Regions from separate parts of the Peribacillus sp. Bi134 genome, predicted to be linked through region 2. Evidence: riboswitches for the same ligand, from Rfam matches in the RefSeq annotation. Region 2 holds a riboswitch; each other region holds the start of a gene.
What was found. Region 2 has a riboswitch for S-adenosylmethionine ahead of mmuP (S-methylmethionine permease). Riboswitches for the same ligand answer to the same signal wherever they lie in the genome.
Positions count from the first base shown of each region.

Region 1: linked by a shared signal. The riboswitch ahead of LQ188_RS00470 (bifunctional homocysteine S-methyltransferase/methylenetetrahydrofolate reductase) and the one ahead of mmuP (S-methylmethionine permease) in region 2 are both predicted to bind S-adenosylmethionine.
Region 3: linked by a shared signal. The riboswitch ahead of LQ188_RS05810 (5-methyltetrahydropteroyltriglutamate--homocysteine S-methyltransferase) and the one ahead of mmuP (S-methylmethionine permease) in region 2 are both predicted to bind S-adenosylmethionine.
Region 4: linked by a shared signal. The riboswitch ahead of mtnK (S-methyl-5-thioribose kinase) and the one ahead of mmuP (S-methylmethionine permease) in region 2 are both predicted to bind S-adenosylmethionine.

Region 1 is NZ_CAKKLN010000001.1:83,765-88,733, forward strand. It holds gene ligD (DNA ligase D) at 1-498, opposite strand, end outside; gene LQ188_RS00460 (Ku protein) at 649-1,491, shown strand; gene LQ188_RS00465 (MOSC domain-containing protein) at 1,997-2,647, shown strand; SAM riboswitch class I at 2,759-2,857, shown strand; gene LQ188_RS00470 (bifunctional homocysteine S-methyltransferase/methylenetetrahydrofolate reductase) at 2,962-4,809, shown strand; gene metH (methionine synthase) at 4,802-4,969, shown strand, end outside.
Region 2 is NZ_CAKKLN010000001.1:293,349-298,317, forward strand. It holds gene LQ188_RS01435 (ring-cleaving dioxygenase) at 1-452, shown strand, start outside; gene LQ188_RS01440 (ring-cleaving dioxygenase) at 477-1,424, shown strand; gene LQ188_RS01445 (alpha/beta hydrolase) at 1,424-2,032, shown strand; gene LQ188_RS01450 (flavin reductase family protein) at 2,050-2,658, shown strand; SAM riboswitch class I at 2,883-2,985, shown strand; gene mmuP (S-methylmethionine permease) at 3,069-4,457, shown strand; gene mmuM (homocysteine S-methyltransferase) at 4,454-4,969, shown strand, end outside.
Region 3 is NZ_CAKKLN010000002.1:585,521-590,489, reverse strand. It holds gene glpK (glycerol kinase GlpK) at 1-273, opposite strand, end outside; gene LQ188_RS05825 (MIP/aquaporin family protein) at 296-1,120, opposite strand; gene LQ188_RS05820 (glycerol-3-phosphate responsive antiterminator) at 1,347-1,889, opposite strand; gene LQ188_RS05815 (hypothetical protein) at 2,061-2,480, opposite strand; SAM riboswitch class I at 2,636-2,737, shown strand; gene LQ188_RS05810 (5-methyltetrahydropteroyltriglutamate--homocysteine S-methyltransferase) at 2,821-3,924, shown strand; gene LQ188_RS05805 (metalloregulator ArsR/SmtB family transcription factor) at 4,134-4,436, shown strand; gene LQ188_RS05800 (MFS transporter) at 4,594-4,969, shown strand, end outside.
Region 4 is NZ_CAKKLN010000001.1:52,223-57,191, reverse strand. It holds gene LQ188_RS00305 (pyridoxal phosphate-dependent aminotransferase) at 71-1,243, opposite strand; gene LQ188_RS00300 (carbon-nitrogen family hydrolase) at 1,343-2,125, shown strand; SAM riboswitch class I at 2,197-2,350, shown strand; gene mtnK (S-methyl-5-thioribose kinase) at 2,429-3,631, shown strand; gene mtnA (S-methyl-5-thioribose-1-phosphate isomerase) at 3,646-4,692, shown strand; gene LQ188_RS00285 (LCP family protein) at 4,784-4,969, opposite strand, start outside.

The DNA.
Region 1 (4,969 bases), 210 kb from region 2:
GTCAAAACTTTCTATTAATTGTATCAAAGCCTTATCGTTGGGATCAGGCGGAATAGGAAAGCCAAGTTTTGCCCCCATATTCAACATCAATTCTCTACGTTCTTCCATAGGTTTAGCTGCTAAGTCTTTTCCGTTGATGCGAAGCAGGTCAAACGCTATAAACCGGCATGGGGAAAAGCGGGATTTTTCGGATATTAGGGATTGTTTACCAAGGCGTCCTCGCCACTGTATTTGAAAAAAGTCCGCTTTCGCTTCATTGGTAAGCCAGACCAATTCTCCATCCAACTGAAGCGGGAGATATTCTTCCAGGTCCAGTTCTTTGATGTAAGCAATGATTTCTGGGAATTGTGGTGATAATTCCTTCTCGTTCCGACTTGAAATGCTTATGGTATCGGAGTTTATCGTTAAAATAGCCCTAAAGCCGTCATATTTGACTTCATAACGCCAATCCTTGGAGCTGGGGGCTTCGGGGTAATATGTTGGCAGCATCGGTTTCATTTTTGTATCACCTCCGCAAAAAATTGATTAACATTATTTTGCCAAAAAAACGAAGTGTTAGAGTTGGCAATTGTTTTTTCGGTTTTTTTTGAACAAAGGGGAATAATAAAATTGTTCTTCTCTTTAAAAATAAGTTATGAGGTGACGAATATGCATACGATGTGGAAGGGGAGCATATCATTCGGTTTGGTGAACATTCCGATCAAACTTCATGCTGCAACGGAGGATAAGGATATTTCTTTAAGGACGTTGCATAAGGAATGTCATTCACCGATTAAATACGAAAAAGTTTGTCCGGTATGCCAGAAAGAAGTGGGTAAGGATGATATAGTCCGCGCTTTTGAATATACAAAGGGAAAATTTGTTGTATTGGAAGACAATGAACTAGAGCAACTGAAAAAACAAAACGAAGAAAAAGCCGTGGAAATTGTGGATTTCGTTAAAATTGAAGAAATAGATCCCATTTATTTCAATCGGAGTTACTACATGTCCCCTAATGATGGAGGGATAAAAGCTTATTCCCTTTTGAGGCAGGCCCTCAAGGAATCGAATAAGGTAGGATTAGCAAAAATCATCATTCGCTCTAAAGAACAAATGGCGGTAATCCGAGTCGTTGATAATACCTTGGTGATGGAAACGATTCATTATCCGGATGAAGTCCGTTCCACAGCGGATGTTCCGAATATCCCCGCCAATGATACCATTGCAAAAAAAGAAATCGATACTGCCGTATTATTAATAGATCAATTAACGACCACTTTCGATCCGACAAAATACACCGATGACTATCGAACCGCTTTACTTGAATTGATTGAATCAAAGAAAACGGGACAGACGACGATTACAGCCAAAACAAAAGAACCAGTTTCCAACAATGTAACCGATTTAATGGAGGCATTACAGGCATCCATTGACCGTACGAAACATGATGAACCGGAAAAGAAAAAGACGACCCGAAAGAAAGCGGCACCAAAAAAAAAGAAACAAGCTTAAACAGGAAGCTGAGCGGAAGACATATGGTGTCGCTCGGCTTTTCTGCTTGTTTTAGCAAGGAATCAGGCCTCTTATAAGGGAATGAAAGTGACTTTACAGGGAGGTATTTGAATAGGGAATGAAAGTGAAAATAGGTAAGTGAATCACGATTTAAGGATTAGAATGGAACTAAAAGAAAATGATGGATGATAATGAAGGCAAAAAAATTCGCTCCCTAAAGAGCGACAATGAGGAATTCAATCGTGAAAATCAACATATAGGCGAACGGTTGTAGTTTTCGACTATATATTGTGTTCATATTCTACCATATTTAATTCTGAAATAGCAACAAAATTACTGAAACTAACCTATGAATTTTTCTGGAAATCAATGATATTTCGCCCATTTAACGGCTCATGTGGCTTTTTCACTTCATATATGTTTAAAAACTACTGAATATAATGGATTTTTAGTATAATTTATACATATAGAATGATATAAATTAAATATGAATGGAAGATGCAAAATGGAAAATGGAAAAATCAAATCACTACAGGCCGGAAAGCCGAAACATGAAAGTTTTTCGAATGTCGATATCTTTTCAGCCATGGATAAACAAGCACAGGATCATGTGAAAGTGACTAAATCAGGCATAATTGGTGATGGGGTAGGTAATGAAAAGTTCCATGGAGGTCCTGATCGGGCTTTGTGCTTTTACCCCTTTGAGCATTATTCATTATGGAATGAAAGATTCTCTAAAAAGCTGGATATCCCAGCATTCGGTGAAAATTTAACCGTAGCGGGGATGAGGGAAGAAACCATGTTTATCGGTGATATTTATCAAATAGGCGAAGTGATTGTTCAAATTAACCAGGGGAGGATACCTTGTTCGACCATTTCCCACTTCAATCAAGAACCTAAGTTTTTGGAACTCGTGCTGAAAACGAGTTTCACTGGTTATTTTGCAAGAGTACTTCAAGAAGGAACGATAAATAAACAAAACGAGATCGTACTAATAGATCGTTTGCAAGAAAAAATTTCAGTTCATTATGCAGCAGAGGTAATCCTTCATAAACGAGATGGGCTGGAAGGCGCCATGGCTTTACTTACTCTGGACCCATTAGCGGAAGACTGGAAACAAAGAATCTTGAAGAGGGTTCAGGCTGCAAAAGATTGAATCATTTTTGCAAAAGTGAAAAAAATGTCGATCAGGTATTGAAATTGACAGATTATTAATGTAAATTAAATATAATCTAATTTTGAAATCTTGTGAAAATTATATAAATGGATCTTATCGAGAGAGGTGGAGGGACTGGCCCGAAGAAACCTCAGCAACCAGCTTAGGCAAAGGTGCTAAATCCAGCAAGCAGAGCTTGATAGATGAGGAGAATGTTTCAAAAAACCTTCTTCTTTGAGAAGGTTTTTTTTCCTTTTCTCTCATACTCATAAAATACGACAAAAACAGGACTGTTTTTGAGAGAGGGTGTAATGATGAATTTTCGTAAAGAAGTGAAAGAAAGAATGCTGGTTGGGGAAGGGGCAATGGGGACCTTATTGTACTCAAATGGCATCGATCAATGTTATGAGGAATTAAACTGCACGAATCCGGATCAAATAGAGTCTATCCATCGTGCCTATCTGGAAGCTGGTGCAGATATCCTTCAATCGAATACATACGGAGCCAATTTCAACAAATTGAAACGGTATGGACTTGAAGATGAAGTAAGCAGAATCAATCGCCAGGGAGTCATTCTTGCTAAAAAAGCGGCAAAAGGAAAGGCTTATGTCTTCGGTACCATAGGGGCACAACGGAGTATCAGAAAATCGGATTTAAGCCTGGAAGAGATTAAACGGGGGTTTCGTGAACAGCTATACAGTCTGTTGATGGAAAACCCTGATGGGATTCTCTTGGAAACATTTTATGACCTGGAAGAGCTGGAAACCGTTCTGCAAATCGTAAAAAATGAAACTGGACTGCCGATCATCGCAAATGTCTCGATGCATGAACTGGGTAATCTCCAAAATGGAATCCATTTAAATGAAGCCTTTCAAAAACTCGAGCAATTGGGTGCCGATGTTGTTGGGGTGAATTGCCGTCTTGGTCCACATCATATGATCCGGGCATTGGAAGAAGTGAGTTTGCCAAAGCAAGCATCGATTGCCATATACCCTAATGCCAGCCTCCCTGATTATGTGGATGGAAGGCTCGTCTATAAAGCCGTGCCGGAATATTTCGGTTCAAGTGCCCTGGAACTTCGTGAGCAAGGTGCCGCTATCATAGGCGGGTGCTGTGGAACGACGCCACTGCATATTCAAGCTGTAAAGAATGCGATCGGAAGTTTTGCTCCCGTAAAAGAGAAAGTTACGAAATCCCGTGAAATAGAAATAATTGAAGTGAACGAAAGAGAATTGGAACTTCCACTGTACGAAAAGGCCAAGACGGAAAGGACGATCCTGGTTGAACTTGATCCACCTAAAAAGCTGGGAATAGAGAGCTTCATGACCGGTGCAGAGGTTTTGAAAAAAGCAGGGGTCGATTCCATTACACTAGCGGATAATTCACTTGCCTCACCAAGGATATCGAATGATGCTCTGGCTAACCTACTGAAGAACCAATTGAATATTAATCCGATGGTGCATATAACATGCCGTGATCGAAATTTGATTGGCCTGCAATCACATTTAATGGGTCTGCAGACGGTGGGGCTGAATGAATTATTGATCATCACCGGAGATCCTTCAAAAATAGGGGACTTCCCGGGTGCCACTTCGGTTTATGATTTATCTTCCTTCGACCTTATAAGCATGGTCAAACAATTTAATGAAGGTCTTTCCTATTCCGGTCAAAGTCTGGGGCAACGGGCAAATTTTAAAATTGCGGCAGCGTTTAATCCGAATGTGAAATATTTGGATAAAGCAGTACTGAGAATGGAAAAGAAGATTTCCTGTGGTGCTCAATCCTTTTTGACACAGCCAATTTATTCGGTGGAGCAAATCGAAGAAGTACATGAAGCTACAAAACATTTAGAAACCCCGATTTTCATCGGTATCATGCCTTTGACAAGCACCCGGAACGCAGAATTCATCCATAATGAGATCCCAGGCATCAAATTGCCTGATAACGTAAGAAGGGCAATGGCTTTAGCGGGGGATGACCCTGTAAAGTCAAGGATTGAAGGGGTTAATATCGCGCGGGAACTGGTGGACGCGGCAAGGGAAAAATTCAAGGGCATATATTTAATCACTCCGTTCCTTCGCTATGAAATGACGGCGGAACTTACGAAATATATTAGAAAAGTCGATAGTAAACAGACATCAGAGGTGGCAGTACATGAATAAAAAAGCGATTCAAGATCAGTTAAATTCCAAGATTCTCCTACTTGATGGGGCGATGGGAACCATGCTTCAAGCGGAGGATTTGACAGCAGATGATTTTGGCGGGGAACAATTCGAGGGCTGCAATGAATATTTAACACTGACGCAGCCGGAAATCATCCAA
Region 2 (4,969 bases):
AGGTATTGGGGTTCAGGAAAACAGGCACATACCCATCTGCAATTAGGGGGCAAAATCCAATTGTCGTTTATGAGACAGGTGAGGGAGGAACAGGAGCGGAACTTCATATTGAAGAAAGGAATGACATTCCTCGGGAAAGGTTGGGGAGGGGTGGAGTACACCATGTTGCCTTTCGGGTGGATAATGAAGAAGAACTTAGAAAATGGATAGAAAAAATTAGTGAATCAAAATTCGTGAACTCTGGATATGTGGACCGCTTTTATTTTCGTTCACTTTATTTTAGGGAGCCGAATGGAATATTATTTGAACTAGCTACTGATGGACCTGGATTTGCAGTTGATGAAGCAGAGCAGCACCTAGGTGAGAACCTTGCCCTGCCGCCATTTTTAGAATCAAAAAGAAAAGATATTGAATCGAATTTAAAACCACTGAATACAAAATCAACTAATTAATCAAGGGGAAAGGAAGGAATCGGCATGCAAAAGCAAAATGCAGGAATACATCATATAACCGCAATTGTAGGCAATCCTCAAGAGAATGTGGATTTTTATGCTGGAGTGCTGGGAATGCGTATGGTGAAGAAAACCGTTAATTTTGATGATCCAGGCACCTATCATTTATATTTCGGAGATGAATCAGGTTCACCGGGCACTATCATCACTTTCTTTCCTTGGCCTGGGGCATACCGAGGGACAATTGGCTCCGGACAAGTGGGGATAACAACATATGCCATTCCGGAAGGTTCATTGGGCTTCTGGGAAACGCGCTTGGGTAAATTTAATATTGACTTTGAAAAGATCTCACGCTTCGGCGAGGATTATCTGGGATTTCAGGACCCACATGGATTGCAACTTGAACTGGTTGAGCGTAAAGAAGGTAAAAATAGCGAGTGGTCATTCGGCGGTGTACCAGCTGATAAGGCAATCAAGGGATTCGGCGGTGCTGTATTATTGACGTCTAAACCGATCAAAACGATGGAACTTTTAGAGGAAGTGATGGGTTTGCAAAAGATGGGGGAAGAGGGCGATTTCATTCGCTTCAAATCAACATCGGACATCGGAAATTTGATAGATGTTAAAAAAACGGTTTTGCCAAATGGGAAAATCGGAGTGGGAACTGTTCATCATCTTGCATGGCGTGCAAGCGATAATGAAGATCATAAAGAATGGAGGGAACATATCGCAAACCATGGCTATGGCGTGACACCCTTTAAAGACCGCCAATACTTCGATGCCATTTATTTCAGGGAAGATGGAGGCATACTCTTTGAAGTTGCCACAGATCCACCTGGCTTTGCTCATGATGAAACGAAGGAAACGATGGGTAGTAAATTAATGCTGCCGCCTTGGCTTGAAGAAAAAAGGGAAATTATGGAGAAAACGTTACTGCCGGCAGTGCCGAGGGTACTAGAGGAGGATAAATGATGAAGCATATTTTTCAAAAAGGAAGTAATCCAGATGCACCGTTGCTTTTGCTTTTACATGGCACTGGAGGAACGGAAACGGATCTTTTGCCATTATCGGAGATGGTTTCACCGGGATCATCCGTACTCAGCGTACGGGGAAATGTACTTGAAAACGGAATGCCCCGTTATTTCCGCCGGCTGGCTGAAGGAGTTTTTGATGAAGAAGATTTGATTTTCCGTACGAAGGAGCTTTATGACTTCTTGGAATCAGCGTCCGGACAATATGACTTCGATCGTGACAGAGTGGTGGCATTAGGTTATTCTAATGGTGCAAACATAGCAGCAAGTTTGATGTTCCATTTCGAAGGGGCATTAAAAGGAGCGATTCTTCATCATCCAATGGTGCCTAGACGCGGGATTGCTTTGCCGTCCCTATCGGATATACCTGTATTCATTGCTGCAGGTAAAAACGATCCGATTTGCCCCGCAGCAGAAACTGATGAACTTAATCGGATTTTACTGCAAGCGGGTGCTGCGGTGGACGTTCACTGGGAAAATTACGGTCATCAGTTAACACGTTCAGAGGTTGATGCAGCAAGTTCATGGTTTCAAAAGAACTTTTTATAAGAATGAGAGGGATGAAGATGATTTCAGTAAATCCTGAAAGTCTTACAGAACGGGAAAATTATAAGTTTTTGACTGGAAGCATCATACCGAGACCAATAGCCCTGGTCACGACACAATCCGAAACCGGTACAATCAATATAGCGCCGTTCAGTTTTTTTAACATAGTCAGTTCCAATCCTCCGATGATTTCCATTTCTGTTCAACGGAAAGAAGGAGTTTTGAAGGACACGGCCCGAAATGCAATTCAAACAGGTGAATTCGTTGTTCATATCACTGATGAAGACAATGTTGCTGATGCAAATCGAACGGCCGAGGAACTCCCGTCTGACGAAAGTGAATTGGGTCTTACCAATTTCACTCAGGCTGTTAGTGATAAGGTGTCGGTACCAGGATTGCAAGAAGCGAAGGTACGCTTTGAATGCACATTGGAGCATGCGATACCTTTGGCAGGTTCCAAGAATAAACCTGGTTGTGATTTATTGATAGGGAAAATAGTCTGCTATCATATAGAGCAGGAGATTTACCATAATGGCCGAATTGACCAGAATGGGCTAAAACCAGTAGCAAGATTAGCGGGTCATACTTATACAAAACTAGGAGAATTATTTGAAATTGAAAGACCTTAAGGAATATAAGAAAAATGGCGTCATCTTTTAAGGTGTCGTCATTTTTTAAAAATTATTCCCGGTTAGCATTATTTACAATTCTATAATGTAAGCGACTGTTCCAAAAACAAGTTCATATCTATGCCAAAGGTGCGTTGATCGTTTGGATTTTAAAGGAAGCCTTTACAAACCGAAACAAAACTTGACAATTTTTTCATAGATTGATAAAGTTATAAAAAAATAATTTCTTATCCAGAGAGGTGGAGGGACTGGCCCTATGAAACCTCAGCAACAGGTCTGCAATGACACTGTGCTAATTCCAGGGGGTGAAACCTTGATAGATAAGACCGTACGTGTTTATTTGTCAGTAACGCACTCTTTTTTAGAGTGCGTTTTCGTTTTTTCTGGATGCAAGATAAAGGAGAGTAAGAATGGAGAACAAAAGGAAGCATGATTTTCAAAGGAAAATGCAGGCACGGCATATAATAATGCTATCGCTTGGCGGGGTGATTGGAACAGGTTTATTCTTAAGTTCGGGTTATACGATTCAACAGGCAGGCCCGTTTGGCACCATCCTTTCGTATCTGATTGGGGCATTAGTGGTTTATCTAGTCATGCTATGTCTAGGGGAACTGGCAGTACATATGCCCGAGACAGGTGCGTTTCATAGCTACTCAGCTAAATACATAGGTCCTGGGACAGGGTATACAGTAGCCTGGTTGTATTGGCTAACTTGGACAGTTGCACTTGGTTCGGAATTCACGGCTGCAGGATTGTTGATGCAGAGATGGTTTCCATCAATCAATGTCTGGATATGGAGTGCACTATTTGCCATATTGGTTTTGGCATTAAATGCGTGGACCGTTAAATTTTTCGCTGAATCCGAATTCTGGTTTGCGTCTATAAAGGTATTTGCCATTGTGATTTTCATTATTTTGGGAGCAGCGGTAATGCTAGGTTTCATTCCAATAATTCATTCACAATCCGCTCCGTTATTCTCCAATTTTACAAGTGAAGGTTTATTTCCGAATGGTGCTTTTGCCATTATAATGACGATGCTTGCGGTGAATTTCGCATTCTCTGGAACTGAATTAATTGGAATTGCAGCTGGAGAAACTGTGAATCCAGAAAAAACGATACCAAAGGCAATCCGTATGACATTATGGAGATTGATTATCTTTTTTGTAGGAACCATCGTTGTATTATCCGCATTATTGCCTATTTCGGATGCAAGCGTATTAGAAAGCCCCTTTGTGGCAGTTCTTGAACGGATTGGTGTGCCATATGCAGCGGATATTATGAACTTTGTTATATTAACTGCCATTTTGTCTGCTGCAAACTCAGGACTGTATGCGGCATCCAGAATGCTTTGGTCACTTGCAGATAAGGAAACTATATCACCAATATTTGCAAAATTGACAAAACGGGGAGTTCCGATAAATGCAGTCCTTTTCAGTATGTTGGGCGGCTGCTTAGCCCTGTTTTCGAGTATTATTGCACCGGATACTGTTTACATAGTGCTTGTATCCATTTCTGGACTAGCCGTTGTTGTAGTTTGGATGAGTATTAGCATGTCGCAATTTCTATTTCGCAGACGATATATAAACGAAGGAAATTCAGTAAATGACTTAGCTTATCGAACGCCATTATATCCACTCGTACCAATCGTTTCTTTTATGCTATGCCTAGCTTCTTGCATAGGAATTGCATTTGATCCTACACAACGAATTGCACTATATTGTGGCATTCCATTTATTTTGATTTGCTATGGAAGTTATTATCTGACACAAAACCATAAAGAAAAGAGGAGTAAATCATGAACATTAAAACTAACCCAATTGACGCTATTTTACGAGATCATTCAGTCATGATTTTAGACGGAGCTTTAGCTACAGAGCTAGAGAGGCATGGATGTGATTTGGACGACCCGCTCTGGTCTGCACGTGTATTACTTGAAAATCCAGAAGTGATTTATCAAGTGCATTCTGACTATTTTCGTGCTGGAGCGGATTGTGCGATTACGGCTAGCTACCAAGCCACTGTTGAAGGTTTCGCACTCCGCGGAATACAAGAAAAAGAGGCTTTGGAGCTAATCCGGAAAACGGTTTTACTCGCAAGAAAAGCAAGAGATGATTTTTGGAAGGAAGAAAATCAAACGCTTAGGCCTAAGCCATTGGTTGCTGCATCTGTTGGGCCTTATGGGGCTTATCTTGCAGATGGTTCAGAATATGTAGGAAACTATGGTGTTTCGGATGAAACTTTAATTGCATTCCATAGCTCACGAATATCAGCGTTGATTGAAGCTGGAGCTGACCTTTTAGCATTTGAAACG
Region 3 (4,969 bases), on a different contig from region 2:
TTCCTTATCCCAAACGACTGCCGTTTCACGCTGATTAGTGATCCCGATACCGGCAATTTGCTCTGGCTTTACACCGGATTCAGATAGTACACCGGCAATCACCGCCAAGATCGATCCCCAAATCTCATTGGCGTTATGCTCGACCCAGCCTGGTTTAGGGAAATGCTGCGTGAATTCCTTTTGGGAGGAATGGACGATTTCCCCCTTTTCGTTAAATAAAATCGCCCGCGAACTAGTTGTTCCCTGATCTAATGATAAAATGTATTTTTCCATTGTGTATGCCCCTCCTTTTAATTTAACTGGCGATATTTCTGCTTTCCAATTCATGTGACTGTTTTTTACCAAAAGCATAGGCTAATATCAATAGTACCAGGCTTGCACCCAAAACAGACCAAAATCCTGCTGTTATTTCCCCCATAAAGAATGCTTTATAACAAACGGCACCAAGTGAACCCCCAACTATCGGTCCAATGACCGGAATCCATGAATAGCCCCAATTGGAATTGCCTTTACCGGGTATCGGCAGCAAAAAGTGAGCGATGCGCGGCCCCAGATCGCGGGCCGGGTTAATGGCGTATCCTGTCGTTCCGCCAAGAGACATCCCAATCACGACAATCAATAACCCGACTGCAAATGGGTTTAGGCCCTCTGTAAAATCATTGGCACCTATAAATAATAATCCAAGAACAAGGATGAAAGTTCCAATCATCTCACTTAATAGATTTGAAAATGTGTGCGGGATCGCAGGTGAAGTCGCGAACACACCAAGCTTCGCTCCTGGATCATCCGTAGCTTTCCAGTGTGGCAAATAGTGCAGGAATACTAGAGTCGCGCCGAGTATCGCGCCAATCATCTGGGCAACGATGTAACCGGGCACATCACTCCATGGAAATTCTCCAATAATGGCAAAACCTACTGTGACCGCCGGGTTTAAATGCGCCCCGCTTATGGAACCCACTGCAAAAACACCCATGGTAACCGCCAATCCCCACGCAATCGTGATAACGATCCAGCCGGCATCCTTTGCATAGGAACCCTTTAAGGATGAACCAGCCCCAATACCTGCTCCGAATACAACTAATATCATCGTGCCTAACACTTCTCCCCAAAATGGAGTCATGATAAAACCCCTCCCCTGTTAAATTATTAAACCTTGCCAACAAATAAAAGGAGATCCACAGCAGAACTATCTTCATAAATAAATTATGAATAGATCTGTTGTGAATCTCCTAGTCTCCGTCACATATATTAACTTGTACTGTAAAATATACTAGGTTATGAAAACGCTGTCAATATTTTGTGAAAAATTAATCTATTTTTCTGTAATTTTTTTCAATTTTCCCCTATTAGACGATATCCCATAATTCAGTTTTGGATGTGGTGATCGACGAAGCTCCAGCATCAAGGGCATTCAGGACTTCATCCGAAGTACGTATGAGGCCGCCTGCAAAAATCGGTGTCTGCAATCGTTCCTTCACTTCTTTTATCATCCATGGCATGGCGCCCGGCAATACTTCGATATAATCCGGCTTGGTTTTCTGCACCAGCTTATAACTTTTCTCAAGCGCATGTGAGTCTATTAAAAAGATTCGCTGGATGGCAATGACCCCCTTTTGCTTCGCCTTCAATATAACGCTTGATTTAGTCGAAATCAGCCCATAGGGATTATATTCCTGACAAATGAATTCTGTCGCGTACTCATCACTTCTTATGCCATGGATCAAATCGACATGATAAATCATTTTCTTATTATGTTGTTTTGCCATCATACTTACATTTTTCAATTGTGATATATGCAAATCAAGAAACACACCTATTTCATAGGAACTTTCTAGAAATCTTTCAAAATCCTTCATGCTTGCTGAAGCAGGCAAAATCTTTTGATCCATCATTATCCTCCTCATTCCCAGAAGAACTCAAAACTTCAAGTTATTTAGTATATTTTAAAGAGCTTGATTTATCAATCACATTTTTTTCATGACAATCTCACAATAACACTAACATACCTGGCACTCCCTTTATAGATTGCGGATAAGGTTGTATGTAAAATATCCCTTAACTCATAAAGAAAGTTTCATTATCAATGCACCTTCGACAAGTTCATACGATTTAATTGTGCCCACCGGAATTTTTCTCACGATGTTCCAAGCATTAACATTCATTTTGATCGTTCTTTTTTCAAATTCAAAAAATGGCGGTCTGTTAAATATCCTTTGGTTGATGAAATTCCTGTCAACTGGTTCCATTTCCACTAATTCAAATGAAATCGTTCTTTTTTCCACATGAACCGGTTTTAATGTAATCCGGAAAGCTACGTTTTTCTTAAACATCATTTTTTTCACTTCCATCGTTCCGGAAAGCACAATATGCTTCGGCGTAATCTCGACTTTAATATCCTGACCAGATGATTTCATTTTTATGATTCTCTCTACCATGGCTTCAGTTACCGTTATCGGTATGCCACTTTTGAATGGACTCATCCTTGCATTCCCTCCCCACTCAAAGCTTATGCCGGATTCCCTGATGCCGTTAACATTTCAGTCCGATTAATAAACGGTATATTCTAAATATTCAACCTCCAGCTCTTGACCTTTGTAAAAACTACCTGTATAGTCATAATTAATTTAATAGACAACTCTTATCCAGAGAGGTGGAGGGACTGGCCCTTTGATGCCTCAGCAACAGACTATTCATGTACTGTGCTAATTCCAGAAGTGTAAAAACTTGAAGATAAGAAGAGTATATAGCTTTGTTGCCAACACCTCTTCTTATTTTTTAAGAAGAGGTTTTTTATTTTTAAAAGGAAAGAAGGAATGCAACATGTCAATCACATTAACGAAAGCACCATTCAGGGCCGATCACGTCGGAAGTTTATTAAGACCGGAACGTTTACATATTGCCAGAAAGCAATTTAGGGAGGGTACCCTTTCAGCAGAGCGCCTTCGTGAAATTGAAACCGAAGAAATCAAACGGATTGTCGATAAACAAATTGAAGTTGGATTAGAGGCTGTTACGGACGGCGAGTTCAGACGAACATGGTGGCACTTTGACTTCCTCGAACATTTAAATGGCATCGAGGGATATGTGACTGAAAAAGGTCTCACATTCGATGGTGTGGAAACAGAGAGATATAACGTTCGCAATACCGGGAAGGTTTCATTCAATCCTGAACATCCCTTCATTCGTGATTTCATTGAATTGAACAAAATCGTGAACGGACGTGCCGTTGCCAAGCAAACGATTCCCAGTCCGAATCAATTATTTGCTGCAGGTATTCATAATGAAGACATCTACCCTGATATCGAAGACTATGCAAATGATATCATCAAAGCCTATCAGCATGCTTTGAAAGCCTTTTATGAAGCAGGTGTGCGTTATCTTCAATTGGATGATGTATATATTGCCAGACTTTCAGCTCCAGATTTCCAGTTCAAAGATGGAAAATATACGAGGGAACAGTTAATTGATCTTGCACTTCGTGTCATTAATGGAGCATTGGAAGGCAAACCAGAAGACCTTGTCGTCACTACCCACCTATGTCGCGGAAACTATCAGTCGACTTGGGCGTTTGAAGGAAGCTATGCCCGTATCGCTCCCACTTTATTGGCAAAAGAAAAAGTGGATGGATTCTTCTTGGAATATGATGATCAACGCTCAGGGGATTTCAAACCATTGGAATACATTCCAAATGGCGGTGCACAGGTTGTACTGGGGGTCGTCACTTCAAAAAATGGGGAAATCGAAGACAAGGAAGCTGTTAAGGCACGCATTAAAGAAGCCTCGCACTTCGTTGCTCTCGAACAATTATGCTTAAGCCCTCAATGCGGCTTCGCCTCCACCCATCACGGCAACAAGCTAACCGAAGAACAGCAATGGGAAAAGCTGAAATTCGTCGTTGATGTAGCAAAAGAAGTGTGGGAATGATTTTTTTGCGGAAACTTTAATACTGATTTACAGGATTCGAATAACCTAATCGGCAGCACTTATTAGGGAGCCGATTAGGTCCTTGCAATAATACATTTCCATTCCTTTAATGGCTCTTTTGAATAACGGTATCAAGTTTTGATTTATGAAATTAACGATTAATGTTAAAATCATTTGACATATCGATAATTCTCGATATAATGAAATGTATGAAAACAATCGAGATATTTAAAGCATTATCCAATGAATCCAGGTTGCAAATCTTACAATGGCTCAAGGCGCCTGAACTCCACTTCACCCCTCATGAGGGAATAGACATGAAGGAAACCGGCGTTTGCGTAAGTCAGATTACGGAAAAATTAAACATGACCCAGTCCACGGCCTCTCAATACCTCTCGATGCTTCTTAGAGCAGGATTGATTAAAACGGAGCGGATAGGAAAGTTTACGTATTACAAACGAGATGAAGATGCAATCTCAAAAATTACTGATTTCTTGAAAGAAGAAGTATGAAAATGAACCTGATCCGTACCTTAGAGGGTTGGGTTCATTTCCCCCCCCTAACAGTTCGACATTTCGCGATATGTTTATTTTTTTATCCATACATATTAACATATTCCGATATATCTTTATATAAAATTGATAATCATTAATGAGGAGTGAATCTATTTTGCTTAATACATGGAAAATTTACATGTTGGCGATAATCAGTTTTTTAGTAGGAACATCCGAATTCATCATATCCGGAATTTTGGATAAGATTGCGGATTCTCTTGGAGTTACCCTTGCTGCCGCAGGACAGCTCATTACAATTTTCTCCCTTGTCTACGCAATCGGTACACCCATTCTAATGGCTTTGACAGCAAGTTTAGACAGACGAAAATTAATGTTGTATTCCCTTGGACTATTCATAGTGTCCAACCTGCTTGCCTTTCTATTACCAGGCTTTGGACCGTTTCTATTTGCACGCATAATCATGGCACTTGGTGCAGGATTGGTTGTAGTCACCGCTCTGAATATTGCCGCTAAGCTTGCTCCGCCAGATA
Region 4 (4,969 bases), 240 kb from region 2:
ACAGGTAATCCCTACTTTGTCAATAAGTTTTAACTATTTAAGGGTGAATTAATCGGATATATCATTGTGGTTAAAATAATTTTAATTTACTTATCCGTTCCACAGCCTCTTTCAGCCGTTCTTCCGAAGTCAGCAGCCCTACCCTGACATAACCTTCGCCAAATTCACCAAATCCATTCCCTGCGGCAACAGCAACGTGGGCATGCGTTAATAAATAGTCTGCAAAACTCTCGGACGTAAAACCTTTAGGTACCTTGAGCCAGGCAAAAAATGATGCCGCAGGAGCTTTGACATCCCAGCCGATTGCCCTCAATCCCTCAATGAAAATATTCCTTCGCCCCTCGTACATCTGCACTAACTGCTCTACACAGCTCTGCGAGTCAAGCAAAGCGCTTGCGGCAGCTTCTTGTATCGCCGGGAAGAGACTCACATAAAGATGGTCTTGTAATAGTTCAAGAGCTTCTATGACACTCTTATTCCCCACTGCGAAGCCGACTCTCCACCCTGCCATATTGTATGTTTTCGATAGTGTGTATATTTCTATTCCTATTTCCTTCGCTCCCTCTGACTGGAGAAAGCTTATCGGTTTTTTTCCGTCGAATCCTATCGCCCCATAAGCGAAGTCGTGGACCACACAAATTGAATGCTCTTTTGCAGTAGAGACGGTCTCATCAAAGAAACTTTCAGTTGCAGAAGCACCTGTGGGATTGTTCGGATAGTTCAAGAACATCATTTTGGCTTTATCAAGCACTTCTTTATGTATGTCACTGTATTTTGGAAGAAAATCATTTTCTTCTGTCAAGGGCATGAATTCGGTCTTTGCCTGGGCTAAAACAACACCGGAAAGATAATCCGGATAGCCGGGATCCGGAACAAGGATCGTATCACCCGGATTCAATAAACACTGCGGCAGTTCGACAAGGCCTGCCTTTCCCCCGAAGAGAATCGCCACTTCACTTTTCGGATCCAGCTTGACACCGAATTCACGTTCATAAAAGACGGCAGCAGCATCTTTTAAATATTGATGCCCCCGGAATGGCGAATATTTATGATTAATCGTTTTTTCAGCGGCAGACTGCAAGCTTTTCACGATATGGTCTGGTGTCGGCTGATCAGGGTTTCCCTGGCCTAAATTAATGACATCATGTCCTTGCTCCGTGATGGCATTGACTTTTGCGACTAGTGAGGCAAAAAACTGCTTGGGCAGGTCCTGAAGCTGTCTGGATTTTTCGAATTGCACCATTTATACACCTTCTCTGAAATTTCTTGAAATTCTAGACACAAATGATATATGTTTATCATAGTCTTGTAAAGCATTTTTTACATGTGGGGGTTTTAAACGATGAAGTGGAAAATAGCTTGTATTCAAATGGATATAGCATTCGGGCAACCGGATATCAATTTTCAGGTTGCGGAACAATGGTTGGAAAAAGCAGCACGGTCAGAACCCGATATCGTCATTTTACCAGAGCTTTGGACAACCGGATACGACTTAAGCAGGTTAAATGAGATTGCTGATCAAGAGGCGGAAAAAACGATTGAATTTCTTAAAACACAGGCAAGGAAACACGAGATTCACATCGTAGGCGGTTCCATTGCGAAAAAAACAAGCAAGGGAATCTATAACACCATGATCATCATCGATAAACAGGGAAGTCTCATAAAAGAATATGATAAGCTTCACTTATTTCAGTTAATGGATGAACATCATTTCCTGAAGCCAGGAGAAAAGGATGGTTTATTTACTCTTGATGAAAAAATATGTGCTGGTTTCATTTGTTATGACATCCGTTTCCCTGAATGGCAGCGAGCCCATACCGCTAAAGGCGCCGAAGTTCTATTCGTTACGGCTGAATGGCCAAAGCCGAGACTCGATCACTGGAGAGCCTTATTGATTAGCCGTGCCATCGAGAACCAAGCCTATGTAGTAGCCGTTAATCGCTCAGGCTCTGATGTCAATAATATATTTGCCGGTCATTCCCTGATTATTGATCCTTGGGGAAATATCATAAGTGAAGCCGGAGAAGGAAACGAACTCCTGACAGGCACCTTGGACTTCAATAAAGTTACGGAAGCACGTAACAAAATACCTGTATTCGAAGATCGCCGTCCTGATTTTTATTAAATTACCCATTGACAAACTATTTAAAAAGTTGATATTATTTTCCCGAAGATTAAAATTTCAGAAAACATTTACTCTTATCAAGAGCAGGCTGAGGGATAAAGGCCCTATGAAGCCCAGCAACCGACTGTAATACCATTGTGAAATGGGGCGGATTCACCGCCGGATTATAAAATCCACAGAGCACGGTGCTAATTCCACCAGAATTCATATTCTGGAAGATAAGAGGTCCGAAGCCAAAACTTCTGCCTCTTTCTATATGAAAGAGGCTTTTTTATTCTTATTTTGAATCCGGAGGGGAAAAGAATGACTCAAAACCATTCAAATTTTAAGAGATTGACAAACGAAACAGCTATAACCCTTGCAAAAAAACTTGGGTTGGTCAATGCGGATGCAAGTTTAACATGTAAAGAAATCGGCGATGGAAACTTAAATTATGTTTTTCATATTACAGACACAGTCACAAATAAAGGAATTATCATTAAACAAGCGGTTCCTTATGCCAAGGTACTTGGCGAAGGTTGGCCGCTGACATTGAAAAGGGCTGCAATTGAAGCGAATGCGCTGATTCATTTCAGAAGTTATTGCCCAGAATTCGTACCGCAAGTCTATTATTCTGATGAAAAGCTTGCCATCACGGTCATGGAGGATTTATCCCATTTGAAAATCGTTAGAACAGGATTGATCGAAGGCGATTCATATCCATTGCTTTCACAGCATATTGGTGAATATGTTGCGAAAACGGCATTTTATACATCCGATTATCATTTAGAACCCTCTGCCAAAAAGGAAGTTGCCCGACATTTCACGAATCCCGAACTCTGCAAAATCACTGAGGTCTTCATTTTCACAGATCCATTTTTTGAGGAACTCCCGGGAGATTTCGAGGTGGAATTGACTGATGCCGCCAAAAATATATGGAATGATAAAGCAGTGATCCTCGAGGTCGCTAAGCTGAAACAAAGCTTTGAAACCGAGCAGGAAGCCTTGCTTCATGGAGATTTACATACTGGAAGTATATTTGCAAGTGAAACTGAAACAAAGGTTATTGATCCAGAATTCGCTTTTTATGGTCCAGTTGGTTTTGACCTTGGTCAATACACTGCCAACCTTCTCTTTCAGGCAGTCACACGTAATAGCGTTGGAAAGGAAGAGATTTTCACACACCTTAATGAATTTTGGAATGCCTTTGAAGAAACTTATTCCGAATTATGGGAAGGCCAAAATAAAAGCCCATTTCGTCACGTGAAAGGTTATCTGCCTTATTTACTGACAAAATTCAAAAAAGATGCATTCGGCTTTTCCGGCTGTGAACTGATTCGGCGAACCATCGGACTTTCCCATGTTGCCGATTTAAATGTCATTGAAGATAAAGAAACAAGGATCGCTGCCAAAACGGCTACATTGGAAATTGGTGCTTTTTTAATTAAAAAACGGGAAGAATTGGATGTTCCAGCTGTCATTGAAGCCTTGAAGCAACGTACACTGCCATCTTATTCAACCATTTAAAAGGAGACCTGCACATGACAACACATGCACCATTACCTTATTCGGTACAATGGGCTGATACCCATATTACATTATTAAATCAACAAGCCCTTCCTTCCATAACTGAATTCATTGAACTTCATTCTGTTGATGATGTGTATGACAGCATTTTGACATTAAAAGTTCGCGGTGCCCCAGCAATTGGACTGACGGCAGCATTTGGTGTTGCACTTGGTGCGAAACAGGAAACAACCGCTGAATTAGCCGAATTCAAGAAAAATGTATCAAGGCATATTGAAAAACTCGCATCATCACGGCCAACTGCTGTCAACCTTTTTTGGGCGTTAAGGAGGATGGAAAATACTCTGGAAGCTGCGCAAAGCATTTCAACTGCCAAGGAAGCACTTGTATCGGAGGCTAAAGCCATCTTTGCTGAAGATGAAGAAATGTGCAGGAAAATCGGGGAACATGGTTTATCCTTATTCACTAGAGGAGATTCCATTCTAACGCATTGCAACGCTGGGGGAATTGCCACGGCTCGGTATGGCACAGCCTTGGCTCCCTTCCACCTGGCAAAGGAAAAGGACTTTCCGCTAAAAGTGTATGCATGTGAAACCAGGCCTGTCCTGCAAGGGGCGCGTTTGACTGCTTGGGAATTGATGCAAGCGGGGGTTGATGTCACATTAATTTCTGATAATATGGCTGCCCATACGATTCATCAGAAAGGAATAAATGGAATCATCGTCGGTGCCGACAGAATTGCGGCTAATGGAGATACAGCCAATAAAATCGGGACATTGGGATTGGCGATATTAGCCAAGCACTTTGGTATCCCTTTTTACGTGGCCGCTCCATCAACCACATTCGACCTCACTCTCGAGTCCGGCACTTCCATCCCGATCGAAGAAAGGAATGAAGCGGAAATCACCTTCATTCAAGGTGTTAGGATCGCTCCTGAAAACGTGAAAACTTTCAATCCAGCCTTTGATGTTACACCGAATCATCTAATTACAAGCATCATTACCGAAAATGGCATCATAACCCCGGATTTCATTAAAAACATTCCGCTTTTTGTTAAATGATCCAGGTTGCTTTATTGATGATAAAAAACGAGAAGGGTTACTTATCCCTCTCGTTTTTGTGATTATTCTTGCGAGGTCCATAATACAATTTTTATTTTTTTGAAAAGAATTCTTGAAGTGCCTTCTTATTTTTAGTGTAGTCCATTTCCAAAACGGCTCCGGACTGGGGATATATTTCATCTTTAAAGCTTCCTTCCACTGGAACCCTTAAGGTTTCGACGGTGTCCGGTGTATGGAAGACGGCTTTTGGCCCCATTTCCATTATTGTTTTCAGTCC